Regions from separate parts of the Nonomuraea recticatena genome, predicted to be linked through region 2. Evidence: riboswitches for the same ligand, from Rfam matches in the RefSeq annotation. Region 2 holds a riboswitch; each other region holds the start of a gene.
The links. Region 2 has a riboswitch for cyclic di-AMP ahead of ABFX50_RS33945 (VldE C-terminal domain-containing protein). Riboswitches for the same ligand answer to the same signal wherever they lie in the genome.
Positions count from the first base shown of each region.

Region 1: another riboswitch for cyclic di-AMP. It lies ahead of ABFX50_RS17950 (C40 family peptidase); the one in region 2 lies ahead of ABFX50_RS33945 (VldE C-terminal domain-containing protein).
Region 3: another riboswitch for cyclic di-AMP. It lies ahead of ABFX50_RS44495 (C40 family peptidase); the one in region 2 lies ahead of ABFX50_RS33945 (VldE C-terminal domain-containing protein).

Region 1 covers NZ_BAAATE010000008.1:102,606-107,583, forward strand. Annotated here, with positions in the region: gene ABFX50_RS17935 (NAD(P)/FAD-dependent oxidoreductase) at 1-539, shown strand, start outside; gene ABFX50_RS17940 (branched-chain amino acid aminotransferase) at 668-1,765, opposite strand; gene ABFX50_RS17945 (3-isopropylmalate dehydrogenase) at 1,928-2,980, opposite strand; cyclic di-AMP (ydaO/yuaA leader) riboswitch at 3,079-3,221, shown strand; gene ABFX50_RS17950 (C40 family peptidase) at 3,282-3,848, shown strand; gene serA (phosphoglycerate dehydrogenase) at 4,452-4,978, opposite strand, start outside.
Region 2 covers NZ_BAAATE010000023.1:18,796-23,773, forward strand. Annotated here, with positions in the region: gene ABFX50_RS51485 (50S ribosomal protein bL37) at 88-165, opposite strand; gene ABFX50_RS33935 (DeoR/GlpR family DNA-binding transcription regulator) at 301-1,080, shown strand; gene galT (galactose-1-phosphate uridylyltransferase) at 1,077-2,138, shown strand; cyclic di-AMP (ydaO/yuaA leader) riboswitch at 2,206-2,344, shown strand; gene ABFX50_RS33945 (VldE C-terminal domain-containing protein) at 2,420-3,301, shown strand; gene ABFX50_RS33950 (alpha/beta fold hydrolase) at 3,457-4,266, opposite strand; gene ABFX50_RS33955 (cytochrome P450 family protein) at 4,622-4,978, shown strand, end outside.
Region 3 covers NZ_BAAATE010000042.1:51,515-56,492, forward strand. Annotated here, with positions in the region: gene ABFX50_RS44480 (glycosyltransferase family 4 protein) at 1-361, opposite strand, end outside; gene ABFX50_RS44485 (M48 family metallopeptidase) at 358-1,581, opposite strand; gene ABFX50_RS44490 (hypothetical protein) at 1,578-2,378, opposite strand; gene ABFX50_RS44495 (C40 family peptidase) at 2,448-2,876, opposite strand; cyclic di-AMP (ydaO/yuaA leader) riboswitch at 3,052-3,194, opposite strand; gene ABFX50_RS44500 (LysR family transcriptional regulator) at 3,539-4,453, shown strand; gene ABFX50_RS44505 (C40 family peptidase) at 4,417-4,978, opposite strand, start outside.

The sequences.
Region 1 (4,978 bases), on a different contig from region 2:
CCAGCGTGACCTCCGTGGGCCCCGACCACGCCATCCTGTCGGACGGCTCGCGGGTGGAGGCCGACGCCGTCGTCTGGACGGCGGGCATCCAGGCCAGCCCGCTGACCGCGCAGCTCCCCTCCGAGCGCGACCGGCTCGGCAGGCTGCTGGTGGACCGGCATCTGCGCGCCGGCCGCGCCGAGTTCGCCGCGGGCGACACCGCGGCCGCCCGCTACGACGACGGCCACTTCGTGATGCCGAGCTGCCAGCACGCGATCCCGCTCGGCATGGTCGCGGGCCACAACGCGGCGGCCGACGTGCTCGGCCTCGAGCTCAGGGAGTTCGAGGCAGGCCCCTACGTGACCTGCCTCGACCTGGGCGAGGCAGGCGCGGTCTTCACCAGGGGCTGGGAGCGCGCGGTGATGGCCTCAGGCGTGGACGGCAAGGAGGTCAAGCGGTGGATCATGGAGGTGATCCACCCGCCCGTCGACGACGCCGCGACCATCCTGGCGGCCTCCGACCACCCCTCCTTCGAGATCCCGTTCTACGAGAGCCGCTGACCGGCGCGGCGGGTCCAGGCAGAACCCCGGCGGCTTGGATCTGTCGCCGTGGGAAGCGCCCTCATCGCCGAGGCGCCGCCGACCAGGGGGTCGGCGGCGTGGTGGGGAAGGCGAGTCAGCGGGGCGGATCAGGAGATCTTGTGGATCCAGTGGTGGGTGTCGGGGCGGGTGCCGTACTGGATGCCGAGCAGCTCCTCGCGGATCTTGAGGGTCACCGGGCCCGGGGTGCCGTCGCCGATGGTCCAGGCGCGGTCGGCGCCCTTCACCGACCCCACGGGCGTCACGACCGCGGCCGTGCCGCAGGCGAAGACCTCGGTGAGCGTGCCCGACTCGCACCCCGCCTGCCACTCCTCGATCGAGATGCGCCCCCCCTCGGCCTCCAGACCCAGGTCGGCGGCCATGGAGAGGATGGAGTCGCGGGTGATGCCCGGCAGCAGGGTGCCGGTCAGGGCGGGGGTGACCAGCTTGTTGCCGAAGACGAAGAACAGGTTCATCCCGCCCATCTCCTCGACGTAGCGGTGCTCGTGGGAGTCGAGCCACACCACCTGGTCACAACCCTGGGCGACGGCCTCGCGCTGGGCGACGAAGGCCGCGGCGTAGTTGCCTCCGCACTTGGCGGCGCCGGTGCCGCCGGGCGCCGCACGGGTGTAGTCGGTGGACAGCCACACCGACACCGGCTTGACGCCTCCGGCGAAGTAGGAGGCGGCGGGCGAGGCGATGACCATGTACTTGTAGGTCTTGGACGGGTAGTTGACGCCCAGCCCGACCTGCGTCGCGATGATGAAGGGCCGCAGGTAGAGGCTGTGTCCCTCGCTCGTGGGCACCCAGTCGCGGTCGGTCTGGGTGAGGAGTTCGAGGGACTCGACGAAGGTGTCCTCGGGCAGTTCGGGCATGGCCATGCGCAGGCAGGAGGCGTTGAAGCGGGCCGCGTTCGCGTACGGCCTGAAGGTCACGATCGAACCGTTGGCCTGGCGGTACGCCTTCAGGCCCTCGAACAGCTCCTGGGCGTAGTGGAAGACGGAGGTCGCGGGGTCGAGGACCAACGGCCCGTACGGCTGGAGCCGCGCGTCGTGCCAGCCCTCGCCCTCGGTGTAGTCGATCGAGATCATGTGGTCGGTGAAGACCTGCCCGAACCCCGGACTCGCCAGTACCTGCTCACGCTCTGCCGCAGTGCGAGCGTGGTCGGAGAGCTGCACATCGAAGCTGAGCTTCTGAGCGGTGGTCATGACGGAAATCCTTCTCTTTTCGCGAGATTTGCCCTGAGTCCATTTTGCGCTGGACCGGGTAACGGGAACCTACAGCAAACGCCTGGCGGTTCTCGCTGGCCGCCAGGCGTCAATGAAGCACCGGCGGCTGCGAGGCCGCCGGGCTGGGGGTGCACACGGCGGTCAGGCGCCGCCGGATACTCGTGCGGTGATGTCGTCACCGATCTCGTGCGTGGTGCGGCCGGCCCATCCGGCCAGGCGCTCCACGATGTCGTCGGCGACGGCCTGCTCGACGCGGGCCGCCTCCTCGGTCAGGCCGAGGTGGTCGAGCATCATGGCGACCGACAGGATGGTGGCCGTCGGGTCGGCCTTGCCCTGGCCCGCGATGTCGGGGGCGCTGCCGTGGACCGGCTCGAACATGCTGGGCGCGGTGCGGTCGGGGTTGATGTTGCCGCTGGCGGCCAGGCCGATGCCACCGGCGATGGCGGCGCCGATGTCGGTGATGATGTCGCCGAAGAGGTTGTCGGTGACGATCACGTCGAAGCGCTCGGGCTGGTTGACGAAGAACATCGAGGCCGCGTCGATGTGCTGGTAGTCGGTGGTGACCTCGGGGAACTCGGGCGCGATCCTGTTGACCGTGCGCTGCCACAGGTCGCCCGCGTAGGTGAGCACGTTGGTCTTGTGGACCAGCGTGAGCTTCTTGCGCGGCCGCTCGGCGGCCCTGGCGAAGGCGTAGCGGACCACGCGCTCGACGCCGAAGGCGGTGTTGAGCGACTCCTGGGTGGCGATCTCGTGGGGAGTGCCGCGGCGCAGGACGCCACCGGCTCCCGCGTAGAGGCTCTCGGTGCCCTCGCGGACGACGACCATGTCGATGTCGCCAGGGAGGGTGTCGGCCAGCGGGGTCTCCACGCCGGGGAAGAGCTTGACCGGGCGCAGGTTGACGTAGTGGTCGAGCTCGAAACGCAGGCGGAGCAGGAGTTCACGCTCGAGGATGCCCGGCGGCACGCTGGGGTCGCCGATGGCGCCGAGCAGGATGGCGTCGTAGCCGCGCAGCTCCTGCAGGACCTCGTCGCTCAGGGTCTCCCCGGTGGCGTGGTAGCGGGTGGCGCCCAGATCGTAGTGCGTGGACTCGATCTTGACGCCGACCGCCTCGAGGACCTTGAGCCCTTCGGTGACGACCTCGGTGCCGATCCCGTCGCCGGGGATGACGGCCAGACGAATGTTGCGCGACTCCATGGGCGGTACCTTACCGGCTCGTCTCGATGGACGAACACTCATCTCACTTGTCGGACGTCCAGTTTTGTCCTGTTTGCGGTGCTTTGACCCTTTCGTTAGAGTCCGTGCTGCCTAATCCGTTGCGGAGTGCACGGAGCCGGGGACCCATTTCCCCCTGGGGCGAATCGGTGTCCCCACACCGTAGGGCGGCTTCCACGCCCGAGCCCGTCAGCTAACCCGGTCGGCCACGTGGAAGGACAGTCCCCTGTCTCGCATCACCACGACCGCGGTCCTCTGCGGTCTTCTCGCCGCAGGAGCCCTCGTGACGGCATCCCCCGCCGTCGCGGACACCACCGGCTCCGACACCCCCTCGAGCTCCGCCACCGGCAAGGGCTCGGCGAGCAGCATCACCGGCGCCGACGTCAAGAAGGCGCGAATCAGCGAACAATCCACCCCCGCCTGGCGGGTCGCCCTCAAGTTCGCGCTGGCCAAGCGCGGCACGCCGTACGTCTGGGGCGGCACGGGCTCCGGCGGCTACGACTGCTCGGGCCTGATGCTCAAGGCCTACGAGAAGGCGGGCATCGAACTGCCCAGGGTGGCCGCCGACCAGTACCGGGCCTTCTCGAGGAAGATCTCGTGGGACAACCTCAAGCCCGGCGACCTGGTCTTCTTCAGCGGCCTCGGCCATGTGGGCATGATCTCCAGGCCGGGACACATGGTGCACGCACCCCGCTCGGGTGACGTGGTGAAGGAGGAGAAGCTCAGCGCCTGGCGACGGCAGGCGTTCGTCGGCGCGGTGCGTCCAGACCCCAAGGGTGTGGCGCTCGCGATGAAGCAGGCCAAGGCCAAGCAGGAACCCGCCCCCGCGATGCTGACCGCCACCCTGTAGGCGGCGGCACGCCCGTACGAGGCCGTCCCCTCGCGCTCCCGCCACCACGGCAGGCGCGGGGGGACGACTGCGCTTTCGCGGAGAGTGTCAGCGGTGGGGTCGCCCCGGTGGAGCAGGGGGACCTCCACCGGAACGGCCCGGCTCAGCGAGGGGAGGGGGAACCGCCGTTGTCCCTGCGGTCCAGCGCGGTCTGGACGGCCTCCGCCGCCTCTTCCTCATGCTCTTCCGCACGGTTCCATGGGTACATGTCGTACACGTGACTCATCTCATTTCGCGGACGCGTATGAATCGGACGTCGGACTCCGGTCGCGAATCCGACCGGGCCTGAGCTCGTGCGGTCCGGGTCACGGACCGGACGAAGGGGACTTAAGGCCGACACAACGCCGCTCACCGCGACGGGTCGTCGACCTGCCCTAACAGGCCCCGTCGCGGCAGGTAATAAGTACGAGTACCCAGCGCATTACTTCAAAAGTACCTGGCACGGTCCAGACTGTCTCGTAGGACGTCCGAATATCTCACGATATGAGACATCGGTGACAGTCGCCCCCGAACGCGCGAACGCCCTCCCGCGGTGCGCGGGAGGGCGTTCCATGCGAGACGGGGTCAGTCGGTCAGGTCGACCGAGCGGCCGCTGTCCGCGCCGATCTCTGCCACGATCTGGTCGACCACGTCGGCGGGGATCGCCGAGTCGACGGTCAGGGCGATGAGCGCCTTGCCGCCCTTGACGTCGCGCGCCACCTGCATCGAGGCGATGTTGATGCCGTGCTCGCCCAGCAGCCTGCCGACGACGCCGACGATGCCGGGACGGTCGGTGTAGGTGAGGAAGGCCAGGTGGTCGGTCGGCTCGATCTCCATCTCGTAGCCGTTGACCTCGACGATCTTGGTGACCTGACGCGGGCCCGAGAGCGTTCCCGACACCGAGACGGTACGGCCGTCGGCCAGCACGCCGCGGACGCTGACGACGTTCCTCCAGTCGGGGCTCTCCGAGCTGGTGATCAGCTCGACCGTCAGGCCGCGCTCCTTGGCCAGGAGGGGGGCGTTGACATAGGTGACCGCGTCCTCGATGACGTCGGTGAAGACGCCCTTGAGCGCGGCCAGCTCCAGCACCCGCACGTCCTGGCTGGCGATCT
Region 2 (4,978 bases):
GGGCGGGGCGACAATTCTCGCCTCGGCCCTTTCGCCGGCCCGCGGGAGGGATGAACATCGGGTACGAGCCGTACCCGATGTCACGCCTCAGCGAGCGTTGGGACGCTTGCCGTGGTTGGCCGCCTTCTTCTTGCGGGCCTTGGTCTTGCGAGCGCGCTTGGCCATGGCTTACCTCCTCCCGTGTAAGGCTCCAACCTCTCGCGGAGGCGGCTCGCCGGACAAGGGGTTTGGACGATTCCACTCCCCATGTTTCAACATATATGTGTCATAATTTGGTGGAATCTGTTTGAAGGAGGGCTCATGCTCGCACCACAGCGGCAGCAGGCGATCCTGGAGCGCGTCCGTCGCAGCGGCGGGGTCCGGGTGGCCGACCTCGTGCGCGAGCTCGGCGTCTCCGACATGACGATCCGCAGGGACCTGGAGGCGCTCGCCGAGCGCGGGCTGCTGGAGAAGGTCCACGGCGGGGCGACCATCAACGGCCCAGGCTCGACGGAGGAGCCCGGCTTCGCCGCCAAGTCGGTGCGCCAGCAGGCGGAGAAGGACGCCATCGCCCGCAGGGCCGCCGCGCTGGTTCGCCCGGGCACCGCCGTGGCGCTGTCGGCGGGCACGACCACCTGGGCCCTGGCCCACCTGCTGGTGGACGTGGACGAGCTGACCGTCATCACCAACTCGATCCCGGTGGCCGACGTCTTCCACCGCAGCCCCCGAGCCGACCGCACGGTGGTGCTGACCGGCGGCGTCCGCACCCCTTCCGACGCGCTCGTGGGGCCCGTCGCGGTGGCGGCGATCAGGCGGCTGCACGTCGACACGCTCTTCCTCGGCGTTCACGGGATGAGCGTGAACGCGGGGTTCACCACGCCGAACCTGCTGGAGTCGGAGACCGACAGGGAGCTGGTCGCCTCGGCGCACCGCCTGGTCGTCCCCGCCGACCACACCAAGTGGGGCACGGTCGGCATCAGCACGATCGCGGAGCTGTCGGAGGCCGACGTCGTCATCAGCGACGCCGGCCTGCCCGAGGCCGCGCGCAGAGAGCTGGCCGAGAGGGCCGGAGAACTGATCATCGCGGAGGACACGAAGTGAAGCGCACCATCGCGCACATGGCCGACGGCCGAGAGCTGATCTACTTCGACCGGCGCGACGACGCCGATCGCAGCGCGATCGACCAGCGCGAGCTGCCGCCCAGGCCCGTGGCCTCCGAGCTGCGTTACGACCCTCTCACCGAGGAGTGGGTGGCGATGGCGGGCCACCGCCAGACCCGCACCTTCCTGCCGCCGGCCGACGAGTGCCCGCTGTGCCCCTCGGCGCCGGGCAGGTCGACGGAGATCCCCGCCTCCTCCTACGACGTGGTGGTCTTCGAGAACCGCTTCCCCAGCTTCTCCACCCACCTCGGCAGCTACGCCGACGCAGGCGGCCTCAGCGAGGTGCGTCCGGGTGTGGGCCGCTGCGAGGTGGTCTGCTTCACCTCCGATCACGCCTCCTCCTTCTCCATGCTCTCCGACGACCAGGTCGAGCTCGTCATGGAGGCGTGGGCCGACCGTACGGCGGAGCTGTCGGAGATCTCCGGCGTCGAGCAGGTCTTCTGCTTCGAGAACAGGGGCGCGGAGATCGGCATCACGCTGGCCCACCCGCACGGCCAGATCTACGCCTACCCCTACGTCACCCCTCGCACCCGCCAGCACCTGGCCGCCGCCGCCAAGCGTCCAGGCCTGTTCGCCGGCGTGCTGGCCGCGGAGCGGGCCGGCGAGCGCGTGGTCGCCGCCAACGAACACTGGACGGCGTTCGTGCCCGCCGCCGCGCGCTACCCCTTCGAGGTGCATCTCTACCCGCACCGCCAGGTGCCCGATCTGGCCGCCCTCTCCCAGGAGGAGCGGGCCGCGTTCGGCCCCGTCTACACCAGGGTGCTCAGGGCGCTCGACGGGCTGTTCGGCGTGGTCATGCCGTATGTCGCCGCCTGGCACCAGGCACCCGTACGGCAGGGCCGCGACCTGGCCTACCTTCACATGGAGCTGTTCAGCATCCGCAGGGCGCCGGGCAAGCTGAAGTACCTGGCGGGCTCGGAGTCGGCGATGGGCGCGTTCGTCAACGACGTGCTGCCCGAGGAGGCCGCGCGGCTACTTCGATCACAGGTAGATCACTAATTGGTTTCCGCTTGGAGTCGCATTACCGGCGTTTTACTACTAATATCCCTCTGACATCGGCTTTCACAGCCGTTGCACGCCTAATCCCGGGCAAGTCGCCCGGGAGCCGGGGACCCATGCACCTGGGGTGAATCCACGTTCCGTGGTAGGGCCACATCTCCCGCCCGAACCCGTCAGCTAACCCGGTCGGCAGACGGAGAGGATCATTCGTGGCGTCCCCCACGTCTCGTTTCGCCTGCGGCGCCATTGCCGCGCTTTCCCTCGTTCTCGGCTCCGCCTCTGTGTCCTCGGCTGCCCCCAAGCCGTCGGAGAAGCAGCTGAGGGCCGAGCTGAAGAAGCTCAACACCAAGGTCGACAAGCTCATCGAGAGCTACAACGCCAAGCGGGTCGCGCTGGCCGAGGCGGAGAAGGCCGCCGCGGCGGCCAAGGAGCGTCTGGCCGCCGCCGAGCAGACACTCGCCAAGGCGGAGAGCGTCGCCTCGCAGATCACCGAGATGCGATATCAGGCCAACACCCCCGATCTGCCCGCTCTGGTGTACTCCCCCGACCTGAACAGCGCCGCGCTGCTGGAGCAGTTGAGCGTCGAGCAGGACGCCGTCGTGAAGAACGTCGCAGCCGCCCGCGACGAAAGGCAGAAGGCCGCCACCGAGGCCACGGCCCTTGCCACCCAGATCGACGAGCAGGCCGACCAGGTCGCCGACGATCGGAAGGAGGCGGAGGGCATGATCGACGACATCGAGAAGAAGCTCCAGAACCTCGTTCCGACCGGCCCTGGCCGCAAGTCCGACGGCAGCTGGGCGCCCGAGCTGCCCTCGGGGGCCGACAACATCACCCCCCGCACGCGGCTCATGCGCGACGAGATCAAGAAGGCCTTCAGCCTGCCGTACGAGGTGGGGTGTTACCGGGTCGACAACAGCGGAGAGCACCCGCTGGGTCGCGCCTGCGACTTCATGATGAGTTCGGGAGGCAGCTCTCCCACCGGCGCCAACCAGGCGCTCGGCGACCAGATCGCGGCCTGGGCGCTGAAGAACCAGAGCCGGCTCGGCGTGAAGTACGTCATCTGGCGGCAGCGCATCAACAGCGGCAGCGGCTGGCGCTCGATGTCCGACAGGGGCAGCACCACCGCCAACCACTACGACCACGTGCACATCTCCATGCAGTGAAAACGGCGAGGGTTGTCAGCTGATGTTCTGACTCCCCTGGGCGACCTCTCGCATCTGGTGTCTCGCACCGGGTGCGAGGAGGTTCGCCGTCTCGTCGCCGACGCCGGGCCGGTCTGGCACAGCTGCGCACCTGGGTCCTGTTTCCGACGGCGCCCTCAGCCGCGCCCGTCGACCTCTCGCCAGAAGGCGTCGACGCGGGCGTTGAACTCGTCAGGGACCTCCTGGAAGGGCTGGTGGGCCTCCCCCTGCAGCACCTCGAACACGGCGCCCGAGATCGCCTCCGCGACCTCGCGCCCCAGACTTGGAGGGGTCGCCCTGTCCACCTCTCCGGCCAGGACGAGTGTCGGCACGGCGATCTCCCGCAGGCGGTCGAGTGTCTCGTGCGTCTCGAACGCCTCGAGCTGGCGTTGGAAGGCCTCGACCGACTGCTGATGCGGGAAGGCCAGCGCCTCCTCGATCATCCGCTCCACGGTGCCGTCGGCATGGGCGCGCGGCGTGTAGACCCACAGGAAGAACGCCTCCAGCATGGCCCGAGGGCTCGGGGCGGCCTCCACCATCCAGCGCCAGAAGCCGGTCATGGCGCGGAAGTAGGCGTCGGAGCGTGCGAAGGTGCTCATGAGGACCAGGCTGCGAACCAGACCCGGATGGCGCAGCGCCAGCTCCTGCGCGATGAGGCTGCCGCCCGAGAAACCCGCCACGTGGGCGGCGGGGACATCGAGCGCGCGCAGCAGCGCGGCGGCGTCGTCGGCCATCAGCGGCACCGACAGCCGCCCCTGGGGCAGCGGCGTGCGTCCCGCCCCGCGGTTGTCGAAGGCGATGAGCCGGTAGCGGTCGGCCAACCCGTCGAGCTGGGCCTGCCACGCCTCGGCTGGATCGCTCAGCCCGGCGATCAGGAGGACGTCGGGGCCCCGGCCGTGGCGCTCGACCCACATCCGGGTGCCGTTGACATCGATCGCCTCGCCCACGGTCTGCCCCCTCCGCGTGGCCCCGAACACCGCTCGCCCACGGCCAGGACCGACGGGCCCCGCCCTCTGTCTTCAGGCTCTCACCTGCACGAACACTAACATTCACGGGTCAGGGCTCTCGGCGGCCCTGGTGAACACCGCCTCGTCGCCGGCCGCCCCCGCCTTCTCCTGTCAAGCCGGTCGGCCGGCTCGGCGTCCAGCGCCCCGGTGCCGCGGCAGAGGCGCTCGCCGGCGCCGCCGCTCCATGCCGCGCCGACGGCCCTCCTTGCCCTGCGGAACCCTCGGGCGTACGTTTGACTCGATGACCAGATCCTCCTTACGGTCACGAGAGGCGACGATGGACACCGTCAACCTGATGGATCCCGCACTGATGGCCGACCCCTTCAGGGGCTTCTCACGAATCAGGGAGGAGGCGCCCATCGCGCGCGCCTGCTTCCCCGGTCAGGACACACCCGTCTGGCTGGTCACCCGGTACGACGACGTCAAGACCGTGCTGGGCGAGCACCGCTTCGTCAACAATCCGGCCTCCATTCCCGGCGGCGACATCCCCGACCTGCGCGAGAAGCTCATGAAGGCGCGCGGGATCCCCGACGACTACGTCGTCTACCTCACCGACGGCATCCTCGACCTCGACGGCGATGACCACCTCAGGCTGCGCAGACTCGTCTCGCGGGCCTTCACCGCCAGGCGCGTCATGGAGATGCGTCCGCGG
Region 3 (4,978 bases), on a different contig from region 2:
GGCGGAACAGCGGCGACGACTCGTGCCCATGGGTGAGCATGACGATCCTGCGCGCTCCTGCCGCGCGCAGGCGGGGGGCCAGCAGGCCGAGAGGCGCCGCCGCGCCGAAGACGACGGTGTCGGCCCCGTGCGCGGCCACCAGCCGCGCCGCCCTGCGCGCGACGCCCGGCGTGGGCAGCATGAGCGAGGTCGGGTGCCTGACGACCGGGTAGGGCTGCTGGGCGTCGAACTCCTCGCAGCCCCGCCAGCGCGGGGCGTAGACCAGCACGGACGGCGTGCGCAGCGCGAGCCCGTGCACGAACGACTGGATGCCGCCCGGCCTGGGCGGAAAGTCGTTCGTGACGATGAGGACCCTGCTCACGGGGCCTTCATGAGCTCCCACGAGCGGGCCATGGCGATGCGCTGTGGAGCGGTCGGATGCGAGGCATAGAGCACATATTCCACGACATCCGGCGACAAGTCGGAAATGTTGGTTATTGCCAGGCGTTTTTGCATCGCGACGAACGTCCGCGGGTCGCGGGTGAGGTCGAGCGCGTGCAGGTCGGCCCTGGCCTCGATGTGGCGGCTGACGAGATTCTGCCCAGGACCCGACAGCACGGTCGCCAGCGAGAGGAAGCCCATGATCGCCGCCGTCGCGACGGGCTCGGACAGCGGACGCTTCCACAGCGGGGCCAGGCAGAACAGCAGCACCGCGCCGAAGCCCGCGCCGAGCGCGCCGAGGAGCGTGCCGTGAAGGACGTCGTTGTACTTGGCGTGCCCGAGCTCGTGGGCGATGATCAGCTCCACCTCCTTCTCCGGCGCGGCCAGCAGCGTGTCGTAGACGACGATGCGCCGGGTGGCCCCGAAGCCCGAGACGTAGGCGTTCAGCGCGGTGGTCCTGCGGGAGGCGTCGGCCACCAGCACGTCCTCGACCGGCACGTCGGCGCGCTCGGCCAGCTCCAGCAGGTCGGTGCGCAGCTGTCCCGCCGGCATCGACCTGAAGTCGTTGAAGAGAGGCTCGAAGACGACCGGATAGACGAAGGAGGCGCCCACGGTGAGCATGAAGGCGCCGACCGCGGCGGGAATCCACCAGCGCGCGAACCTGCGGGCCAGAGCGACGACGGCCAGCACCATGATCGCCGTGATCGCGGTCCGCACCCCGATGGACTTCAGCCTGTCGCCCGTCCAGCTCGCCCAGTTCTGCGTGGACAGGCTGAACTCGCGCAGTTCGCCCTCGAACCAGACACCGAGCGGCCAGCGCAGGAGCTCGACCACCGCTGTGAGCACGACGACGCCGAGCAGCACCCGCAGCCACCACGGCCCCTTCAGCCCGGCCAGCAGGCGGGCGCCCCATGGCGTGGCCACCAGCACGCCCGCGAAGAGCACGGTCAGGCCGAGCGACAGGTAGGACGGCACGCTGGTGGCCGCGTCGAAGGCGCGCGAGCGGGCGATCTCGGCGGCGGTGAAGTCGAGTGAGGGGTCGGGCGGCACGGCGGGCGCGCCCCGCATCGTCGCCCAGGGGGTGGTGAGCGCGACCACCGCGACGATCGCCGCGCCCAGCAGCGCCAGCGCGATGCCCGCCCGACGGTCCAGCCAGCTCATCCGTGTCCCCCCGCAGTCAGCTCGTCCCGGACATACTCGCGCCACAGGCCGGTCAGCGTGGGGACCGACAGGCCGAGAGGGCGCAGCGCCTGGGCCAGATCGCGCCCCGCAGCCCGATCGTAGAGCTCGACCAGCGCCCGCTCGCCGTAGCGGCCCGCGATCAGGCGGCAGGCCAGCCACGACTCCTGGTAGACCTGCGCGAGCCTGGGCGCGCCCGGCGTGAAGTCGCCGTCGGCCGGCAGCCGGGCGCTCGTCCGTCCCGAGCCGACCTCCTCGGCCAGCTCCGCGGCCGCGACGCCGACCTCCAGCCCCGAGCCGAGGTAGCCGACGTAGTCGGCGAAGCCCTCTCGCAGCCACACGGGACCGCCGTGCGTGCCCGCTGCGACGTGGGTGAGCTCGTGGGCGAGCACCACGTCGCGTCCCACGGGGGTCAGCCGCGAGAAGGCGCCGGGGACGACGATCACCCTTCCGCGCGACGCCAGCGCGGCCAGCCCCTCGAGCGAGCCCGTGCCGGCCAGCGCCGCCGCCTCCTCGGTGCTGGCCGGCACCACGACCACCGGCCGTACGGGGCGCCGCAGCACCGCCGAGACCGTGCGGCCGGCGGCGTCGGCCCGCGCCGCGAGGTCGCGAAGCAGCGTGGCGGGTGCGTGGTGGCCGACGGCGAGCGAGCGCGCGCCGTACGCGAAGGTGACACCCGACTCCCACAGGCCACGGGCCTCGGACGGCAGGCGAGGGCCGGCCGACCCCGGCACCGTCCCCGCCAGCGCGGCCGCCAGCACGGCTCTTCGGCTCACCACGGCAGCGATGCTAGCCCGGACGGCGGAGAGCCCCGTCCCAGAGGAATGGACGGGGCTCTCTGCGTGCGCCTACGCGCCGGGGCGGACCGCGCCGGCGAAGGAGGACTTGCGCCAGCCGCTGATCTTCTCGATCCGCACCGTCTTGCCCGAGCTGGGTGAGTGGATCATCCGGCCCTTGCCGACGTACATGCCGACATGGCCCTTGCCGCGGAAGAACATCAGGTCACCGGGCTTGAGGCTGCGCCAGGAGACCTTCTTCTTGATGCGTGCGTACTGGCTGTGCGTCACGCGCGGGATCCTGATCCCCGCCTTGGACCAGGCGTACTGCACCAGACCCGAGCAGTCGAAGGAGCCAGGACCCGTCCCGCCGTAGCGGTAGGGGTCACCGAGCTGCTTCTTCGCCACTCCGACGGCCTTGGCAGCCCTCAACTTCTGCCGAGCCGCCTTCGCCTGCGACTTCGACACGACGCGCGCCTTGCCGGCGCTCGCCTTCGCCACGCTCGTCCGCGCGACGTCGATCTTCACTGCTGCCGTCTTCACCGCGCTCGCCTCGATGGGGGTCGCGTGAGCGGCTGGTGCGTGGAGGACGACTCCTCCCATCGCGGCCATGACGCCACTCAGGGCAAGGCAGGACAGACGGGTCTTGTTAACAGGGGTGGACAGAACGTCTCCTTGAATCTTCCACGAATGCCTACCGGGTTAGCTGACGGGTTCGGGCGTGGAAGTCGCCCTACCGGCCCGCAGGCCGGACTCACCCCAGGTGCTCGGGTCCCCGGCTCCGTGCTCCATTCCGCACGGATTCGGCGGGTCGACCGCGCACGCTCATCTGGGGGTTCGGCGCGGCGACCAGCGGATCGTTATGCGTGCACACCGGCCGCTGACAGGGCCGGTGGACGTGGCGGGCGCCATGGCTTGGTCGCCGCGAAGCGAGAAGGTACCCGGCCCACCAAGAGCAGGCAAAGTCGAAGTAAAGGAGTCAAGATCGTCCACGGGTGGTTGTCAAGAGACAAATCACTGCTCCATGGACCGTTGCAAGCGACAATTGTGACCCTCCTCACAGTTGCTGTCACCAGGCGAAGTCAGGTCCCATTTGTCACATCAGTCACAGCAGTAACATCAGCCGAACGAGGGGTCTGACCGCTCTGCCATAAGCTCTTCGCATGCTTGATCTGTGGTCCCTGCGCGTTCTGCTCGAAGTCGGACGGCACGGCTCCTTCTCCGCCGCCGCCGAGGCCCTGTCGATGACGCAGCCGGCCGTCTCCCGCCAGATCGCCACCCTGGAGCGCCGCACGGGCGTCAGGCTCTTCCACCGCCGCCCGCGAGGCGTGCAGCCCACGGAGGCGGGTCTGGCCGCCATGGAGCAGGCGGCCGCCGTGGTCGACGGGATGAGCCTGTTCGAGACCAGGCTGCGAGCCTTCGCCGCCGCCGAGAGCGGCAGGGTGCGTGTGGCGGCCTTCCCCAGCGCGGCCACCAGGTTCGTCCCCGAGAGCTTCCGCCGCTTCACCGCCACCCACCCCGACGTCGAGCTCTCACTCACCGTGGGAGAGCGCGGCGACGCGAGACTGCTCGAAGGCGCGATCGACGTCGCGCTGGTCACCTCGTGGGACGCCGACCCCGATCCTGGGCTCGAGACGCTCTTCCTGTTCGACGACGAGCCGATGGTGGCCCTGCCCGCCGACCATCCCCTCGCGTCCCAGGAGCAGGTACGGCTGGCCGACCTGGCCGCCGAGCACTGGATCGACGGCACCCACCCCGACTGCCTCGGCCCGGCGGCCGAACTGTCGGCCGCGATGGGAGGGCCGCCGAAGATCACGCACCTGTGCGACGACTGGAACGGCCGCCAGGGCCTGGTGGCCGCGGGCGTGGGCGTGATGCTCTATCCGTCCATCGCCGGCAGGTCGGTGCGCTCGGACATCAGGCTGGCCCACCCATCGCCCGCGCTGCCCGCCAGAAGGATCAGCGCCGCCGTCCTGCCCGCCGACGGGCGCCCGCCCGCCGTGAGCGCCTATCTGGACGTTCTGCGCGCGATGAGCGCGGCCTACGGGCGGACCGCGCCGACCAGCCGCCTGCCGTAGGCCGACAGAGGGACGACCTTGACCACGTCACCGGTCTGCGGCGCATGGACGATCTTGCCGCCGCCCGCGTAGATGCTCACGTGCCCGAGGCCCTCGCTGAAGATGAGGTCACCGGGCTGCAGGTTGTCGAGGGAGACCCTGCGCTTGGCGCCCCAGGCCCACTGCTCCCACGTCGTGCGGGGCAGCGAGACGCCGGCCGCGCGCCAGGAGGCCTGCGTGAGGCCTGAGCAGTCCCAGCCGCCCGGGCCCGTGCCACCGTACTGGTAGGGCTTGCCGACCTGCGCGTAGGCGAAGCTGAGCACCGAGGCGGCGTTGCCCGAGGCCGAGCCCGTGTACTTGATGCCGGTGCTGTTGGGGTTGCCCACCCGGTAGGCGCCGAGCCTGCGCAGCAGCTTCTCCTGCTGCTCGACCAGCTCGAGCACCTTGTCCTTCTCCGACTTGACCTCGTCGCGCAGCTTGTCGGCCTCGGTGAGGGCGCCCTGCGCCTGCTCCCTGTCGGACTTGAGCTGGCGGTTCTCCTCGTCG